One region of the Virgibacillus sp. FSP13 genome, then DNA from elsewhere that is predicted to be linked to it. Evidence: riboswitches for the same ligand, from Rfam matches in the RefSeq annotation. Region 1 holds a riboswitch; each other region holds the start of a gene.
The links. Region 1 has a riboswitch for cobalamin ahead of ACW2QC_RS04170 (hypothetical protein). Riboswitches for the same ligand answer to the same signal wherever they lie in the genome.

Region 2: linked by a shared signal. The riboswitch ahead of ACW2QC_RS11665 (acyl-CoA thioesterase) and the one ahead of ACW2QC_RS04170 (hypothetical protein) in region 1 are both predicted to bind cobalamin.
Region 3: linked by a shared signal. The riboswitch ahead of ACW2QC_RS11145 (ribonucleoside-diphosphate reductase subunit alpha) and the one ahead of ACW2QC_RS04170 (hypothetical protein) in region 1 are both predicted to bind cobalamin.

The regions. Positions count from the first base shown of each region.
Region 1 covers NZ_JBSVKG010000003.1:76,741-79,013, forward strand. The annotation lists gene queE (7-carboxy-7-deazaguanine synthase QueE) at 1-622, shown strand, start outside; cobalamin riboswitch at 741-941, shown strand; gene ACW2QC_RS04170 (hypothetical protein) at 1,117-1,356, shown strand; gene mmgD (citrate synthase) at 1,340-2,273, shown strand, end outside.
Region 2 covers NZ_JBSVKG010000012.1:18,685-20,957, forward strand. The annotation lists gene ACW2QC_RS11655 (MFS transporter) at 1-146, opposite strand, end outside; gene ACW2QC_RS11660 (DUF2087 domain-containing protein) at 220-789, opposite strand; cobalamin riboswitch at 905-1,088, shown strand; gene ACW2QC_RS11665 (acyl-CoA thioesterase) at 1,217-1,687, shown strand; gene ACW2QC_RS11670 (YaiI/YqxD family protein) at 1,718-2,161, opposite strand.
Region 3 covers NZ_JBSVKG010000011.1:5,695-7,967, forward strand. The annotation lists gene ACW2QC_RS11145 (ribonucleoside-diphosphate reductase subunit alpha) at 1-1,212, opposite strand, end outside; cobalamin riboswitch at 1,359-1,608, opposite strand; gene ACW2QC_RS11150 (alanine/glycine:cation symporter family protein) at 1,745-2,273, opposite strand, start outside.

The sequences.
Region 1 (2,273 bases):
TTCCTGCTCCTGGTGTGACTCTAAGTTCACTTGGGATGGATCGGAAAAGGAAAACATCCAAATGATGGAGCCAGAAGATATTTGGGAGGCGTTACAGGAACAAGCAGGCGGCCGCTTTGGCCATGTAACCATTTCTGGAGGGAACCCCGGATTACTTGCGGGGTTAGATGGACTTGTTGATTTGCTTCATGGCCAGCAAATTAAAATCGCACTTGAGACACAAGGAAGTAAGTGGCAGCCATGGTTCGTAAAGATCGATGAGCTGACGATTTCACCAAAACCGCCGAGCTCTGGAATGCGGACAAATTTTGATATCCTTGACTCTATCATTGATTCGCTAACATTGCATCAGCAGGGAACATTCAGTTTAAAAGTTGTCATTTTTGATCAAGCAGATTTGGACTATGCAACGAAGCTACATCAGCGGTATCCGGATGTTCCGTTATTTTTGCAAGTGGGGAATGATGATACCGCCAACGCTGACAACGAGAAATTGCTTGAGCATTTGCTGGACCGGTATGAATGGTTGATTGATCAGGTGATGGCCAGCAACGTGTTGAAGAATGTACGCGTTTTACCACAACTGCATACGTATTTGTGGGGGAATTTGCGGGGGGTTTGATAAAGGAACATGTGCGATGATCCTGCGTTGTTTTTAATTCCAGGATTACTTGCCATAGATTAAATGTAAGAATTATTGTAATCTTTGAAAGTGAGTGATATAATTTAAGAGATTAACTGAATAGGTTAAAGATGTAGGTGCAATAAAGTTAATTCCATTTTATTGCTTAAAAGGGAAGTTCGGTGAAAACCCGACGCTGTCCCGCAACTGTGTATGGGAACGATTCGAGAAAAACCACTGTTTTCACGTATATGAAAATGGGAAGGTTCGAAAAGTGATGACCATGAGCCAGGAGACCTGCCTATGTCTAGCAACATCCATACCTACGAGGATAGGAGGTGTTACATGCGAATAAACAGATGAACATGTTCTGGAAATTTACCATGTTTATTTATGCTTTTTTTGGGATGCATGCTAACAACTTCTAAAAGGGGAGTTGTTTTTTTATTGCATTAAAAATACAGAAAATAAACAAACATCTGGGGGAAAACAATTTGTATGGAACAGTGACTTATTTCACGGAATGTTTAAAGGCAGCGATTATGAACAATTTGGCAGTTGATCAATCTTCTCCCATGCAAGTATGTTATGAACGAATGAAAAAAGAAATTGATACTTGTAAAGAGAGTGACGAAACAAAAGGACGTTATTTAATAAATCTTGAAAGGGCTTCCAATAGTGTTCTGATAGAACTAATAGGAGAGAGGGAGGAATTAAATGGAAACGGAAACTAAGTTTGTACCTGGGCTTGAAGGAGTTATTGCAGCAGAAACTGGGATTTCACTGCTTGATACTGAACAAGAGAAGATCATTATAAAGGGTTATGATTTGATCGAGTTATCTAAGAGTAGGGATTACTTAGACATTGTACATCTTTTATTTGAGGATACGCTGCCTAATCAAATCGAAAAAACAAAATTAGAGAAGAAGTTAAAGGCAAGGTATAATGTTCCATCCAATGTAATTGATGTTTTTGCATTATTGCCTAAAAAGACACACCCGATGGATGGATTAAGAACAGGCATATCCGTGCTTGCGGGGTACGAAGAGAATATTGATGATCGCTCTTTGAAGGTGAATAACAATCGTGCCTACGATCTCCTGGCAAAACTCCCTAATATTACAGTTAATAGTTATCGGGTTCTAAATAAACAAAAACCGGTTCACCCTCACAAGGATTTGTCTTATAGTGCTAATTTTTTATATATGATTACAGGGGAGGTTCCGTCTGAACAAGAGGCGAAGATTTTTGATCGATCTCTACTCTTGTATAGTGAGCACGAAATGCCGAATTCAACATTTACTGCAAGGGTAATTGCGTCGACACATTCAGATCTATATGGTGCATTAACTGGCGCAGTTTCATCACTGAAAGGTAATTTACACGGGGGGGCCAATGAGGCTGTCATGCACATGTTGCTTGAGGTAGATTCGACTGCAGGATTTGAAGAATTATTGTTGAAAAAGCTGCAACAAAAAGAGAAGATCATGGGATTTGGACATCGTGTTTATATGAACAAAATGGATCCAAGAGCGCTGATTATGAAAGAATCGCTAAAGCGGCTTTGTGAAAAAAAAGGAGACTTCTTGTTGCTAGAAATGTGCGAGGCTGGTGAGGAGCTGATGAAGCGAGAAAAAGGATTATACCCGA
Region 2 (2,273 bases), on a different contig from region 1:
CCAATGGCAATACCAGATTCGGTAACTTGGTATAGCAACGTGAGAATAGCTACTTGGGTAAAGCGATTTCCTATTCCATTAATAGTTCCAGACCAGAAAAGCTTTTGATAATTTTTCTCTTGTTTCCAAACCATCCAATTTTTCATTTATATCACCACCTAATTATAATTCCATCTAATTTAATATATATCTAATTAGATGATTAAAAAAATAGGCTGACTAGATCAGCCACAATTCTTCGGGGTTTAATTCATATTCACCATTTTGCCTCGACATAAATTGGCACATGATGAATTCACGCCTAATAGTCGCAAAGTCCCCATAAAATTGTTTAATGTGTTCATTGATTTCTTTTTCGCTGTATGTTCTGCCTATTTCTAGTCCCTTTACAAGATATTCCAGAATAATAAGTTTCTTTTTACGTTGTGCAGGGATATTCTTTAGTTTTCCGTCTTGGAAGAAATTTTGTATTACCTTATATTTTTCTTCGTTATTAACCTGAAATTGCTCCATTTCTTTTTCTCCCCCAATCCTAAGAATTGCCTGTGCCATAAATGCCAGCTTTTTCTCATTTAAGTGAAAATAGATCGTATTTTTCTCCCTCCGCTGGTAAATGATATCGATCTCTTTTAATTTATTAATATGATAGGAGATAGTAGGCGGGGTCAGCCCAAGCTTCCCTGCAATTGCCTGCCCGTGGAGTGGGCCATCTTTTAGCAAAGCAATGATTTGAATTCTTGTTTTGTCTCCGATTGTTTTATGAAAATTAACGATACGTTCAAGTTGCATATGTGTACCCCCTAATATATATCTAATTAGATTGTAATCTAATTAGATATATATTACAATAGTCAAAGTGATGAAACACCCACATTATAATAAAAAATGGTATACTAAATACAATTGAATACATTTGCCTTATGGTGACTTGTATAAAAAGTTGAAAAGGGAAGTTGGTGAAATTCCAACGCGGTCCCGCCACTGTAACGAGGAGAATCCTTTGATAACCACTGTTTTGAATAGGAAACGGGAAGGAAAGTGATTCGATGATTCGAAGCCAGGAGACCTGCCATAGGGAAGGACATTTCAATCCTACGGGAAATAGGAGGGTGTTGCGTTTTGCGTTTATACATATTTAATGTAATTAAATTTTAGTGCGCATTTTTAACATCTTCTATTATGGAAGGTGTTTTTTAATTTTTGGGAGGATATTACTATGGAAAAAATAGCTATACAGGATTCTAAAACCGTTCAAACTCGTTTAGTATTACCACCAGATACAAACCATTTAGATACAATATTTGGTGGTAAGGTTCTAGCTTATATTGATGAAATTGCTGCATTAACTGCGATGAAGCATGCAAAAAGCGCAGTTGTTACAGCATCGATTGATTCTGTTGATTTCCTTTCTTCGGCAAAAGTTGGGGATTCGTTAACATTAGAAGCATTTGTGACGTATACAGGGACAAGTTCAATGGAAGTGTATGTGAAAGTTACCGCAAATGATTTGATTAAAAATGAAGAAAGACTGACAACAGAATCTTTTCTTACCATGGTAGCTGTTAACGAACAGGGGAAGCCGGTTCCGGTTCCGAACGTTTTTCCGGAAACCGAGGAAGAGAAAAGGTTATATCATACAGCACCATCACGAAAGGAGAATCGGGAAAAGCGAGCAAATATACGATGATAAAAAGGGACGCCGAGCTTTGGGTGCTAACTAACTTTGTTCAATTACTTTTTTAAATAGATCGCTAAATTTTTTTTCATCTTCAGCTGTAAAAGCTTTGGGTCCTTTTGTACGTTTGCCGCTTTTTCTAGCCATGGCACTTTCGTAACGTGTTTGCAGGAGTTGATCGATATTCTCATTTGAGTAGGCGAATCCTTTATGATGTAGAACGACACATCCCTTTGCTAAACTTAAAGAAGCAAGACCATAATCTTGTGTGATAATAATGTCATCTTTTTGTGCCAATTTCATAATCCGATAATCAGCAGAGTCAGCCCCAGTGTCGACATAGATCGTTTCGACCCCCTGTGGCTCTTGGTTGTTGGAGTAGTGGGCAAAGCTTTTTACAAGAATGACAGGAATTTGATTGATTTTTGCAATGGAAATGATGATATCCTTTACTGGACAAGCGTCAGCATCAACGTAAACTTTCATTGTTCTCTCTCCTGTTTTGTTTGATAGTGATAATGATAGCAGAAATCGCTTGAAAGCTCTAGACATTGTGGGTTTGCATGCTTCTCTTAACTTCATCTTTAGCAGAATTGGA
Region 3 (2,273 bases), on a different contig from region 1:
TTTTCTTGGTAAAAGTGGATGATTAACCGCCTCTTCATATTTCTCTGTAAAATAGCTCCGATCTGATTCATCGTAAAAATCCTCTAAACCAAGTGCAGCACCATTTTCATCCTTCCAGCCCATCATTTGTTTCACCTGATGTGGGCAAAATGTATGCCATTCGCCAATACTTCTCCCGTTCTCATCAACTTCTTGCAACTTTTTCATAAATAAATCAGGAATGGCTACACCTGTAAAAATATCATGGGCTTTACGGCGTTCATCACCATTGTTTGTTTTCAAATCAAGGAATCCATCCATTATGTCTTTATGGAAAACATCTAGATAAATAGCTACCGCGCCTTGTCGCTGCCCAAGCTGATCGACACTGACTGCAGTATCATTCAAAAGGCGAATCCATGGAACAACGCCAGATGAATTTCCTTTAAACTTTTTAATATCTGATCCAAGTGCTCTTACCTTTCCGTAATAAGCACCAATTCCGCCGCCGTCCTTGCTGAGCCTAGCAATATCCCAGTTGTTTAGATAAATACCATCAAGCGAATCATCGACTGTGTCTATAAAACACGATGAAAGCTGGCCAAAACTTTTGCCCGCATTGGCGAGGGTTGGGGTAGCTACTGTCATGTATAAATTACTCATTGCCCAATAAGCCTCTTTGATCAATTCAAGCCGCTTCTCCTCGGCCTCATCCTTCATCAGTGTCATTGCAATAATCATGAACCGTTCTTGCGGGAGTTCGTAAATATTACGGTCATGATCCCGTGTTATGTAACGATCAGCAAGTAAAAAGAGGCCAATATAATTGAACAGTTGATCACGCTCAGGAATAATCTCCCTTCCTAATGCTATTATTTCTTCTTTGGAATAACAGTTTACTAGATTGGACGAATAAATCCCCTTTTCAGTTAGCACCTTAATTAATCTATGAAAATCGCTATAACGCTGTTCCGGATGATACCCACGGTTTTCAGCTGCCTCTTGATAGAGTTCATTTAAATACATACGCGCCGCTACAAACGTCCAGGCAGGTTCATCCATGGCAATATTATTTAATGCATAAAATAATGCGTGCTGATTTACATCCGCTTTTGAGCTATTTAGTTGGTTGATTTGCTGTTTCACTTCACGAACATCTAGCCCATATGTTTCAGCAGCTATATCAATTTGTTCCAGTACATCATTAATCTCAGTAGATGTTTTTGTCATCATACGTTAATCGCTCCCTTTTCGTTTTAGAGAATTAAAAAATCCACTCAACTACTAATTGAGTGGATGAAATGACAGCAGTTAAAAAGCATACAGAAGTCCTGTGTGCACTATAACTATCATCTCATCTTCTCAATCCCCGAAGAAGTTGAAATTTCTTAAGCAAGACAGGTCTACTGACTAATGCTTCACCCTACTCCTGAGCCCTTCCCATATAAGAAGCCGTTTAAAAATCACCAAATCGAATTGCTTCGTTTCTAATTTGGAAACCTTCTGAACGTCTATACTTATACAGTGGTTTTGCTCATTTTCGTCAGCATTTACAGTTGCGGGGGCAGTTCTGGGTTTTCACCAGATTCCCAATTAAGCCGAATGGCGTCTACGCTTAAGGCAAATACTATATATGGTTTTATCGACATTTTAATACACAATATATTGTAAATCATGTCTAAGTTCATACTAAATGAATTCTTCCCTTTTAGCAAGGGTAAAACAAAAAACTGCCTACTCATTAAAAGTAGACAGTCCACAATACTTATTTATCTACATGACTCGCCTTATCTCGATCCCAGAATTCAACACCGGAATCATCATCCAATGCATCTTTATAAAAGACTGGATCCTTACCAGCTTTTCGTTGCCTTTGATAATCTTGTAAAACACGGTTGGCAATTTTGAACAACCTGGTAATCGCGTAAAGGTTAATAAGTGCCATAATCGCCATTGTCAAATCCGCTAGTGCCCATACAAGGTCGAATGTTGCAATAGCACCAAAGACAACCATCGCCAGTACTGCAATTCGATAAATAAACAAGCCGAATTTGCTGTCTTTTACATATCCGATATTATTTTCACCGTAATAATAGTTACCTAAAATGGAGCTATAAGCAAACAGGAATATCGCAATTGCAATAAATATTGATGCCCAGTCACCGATATGAAATCCAAATGCATTTTGGGTCAACTGGATACCATCGAGCTTGCTTCCCTCATAACCACCAGCTGAAATAATAATAAACGCTGTTGCACTACAGATTAAAATGGTATCAAAGAAAACACCTAAT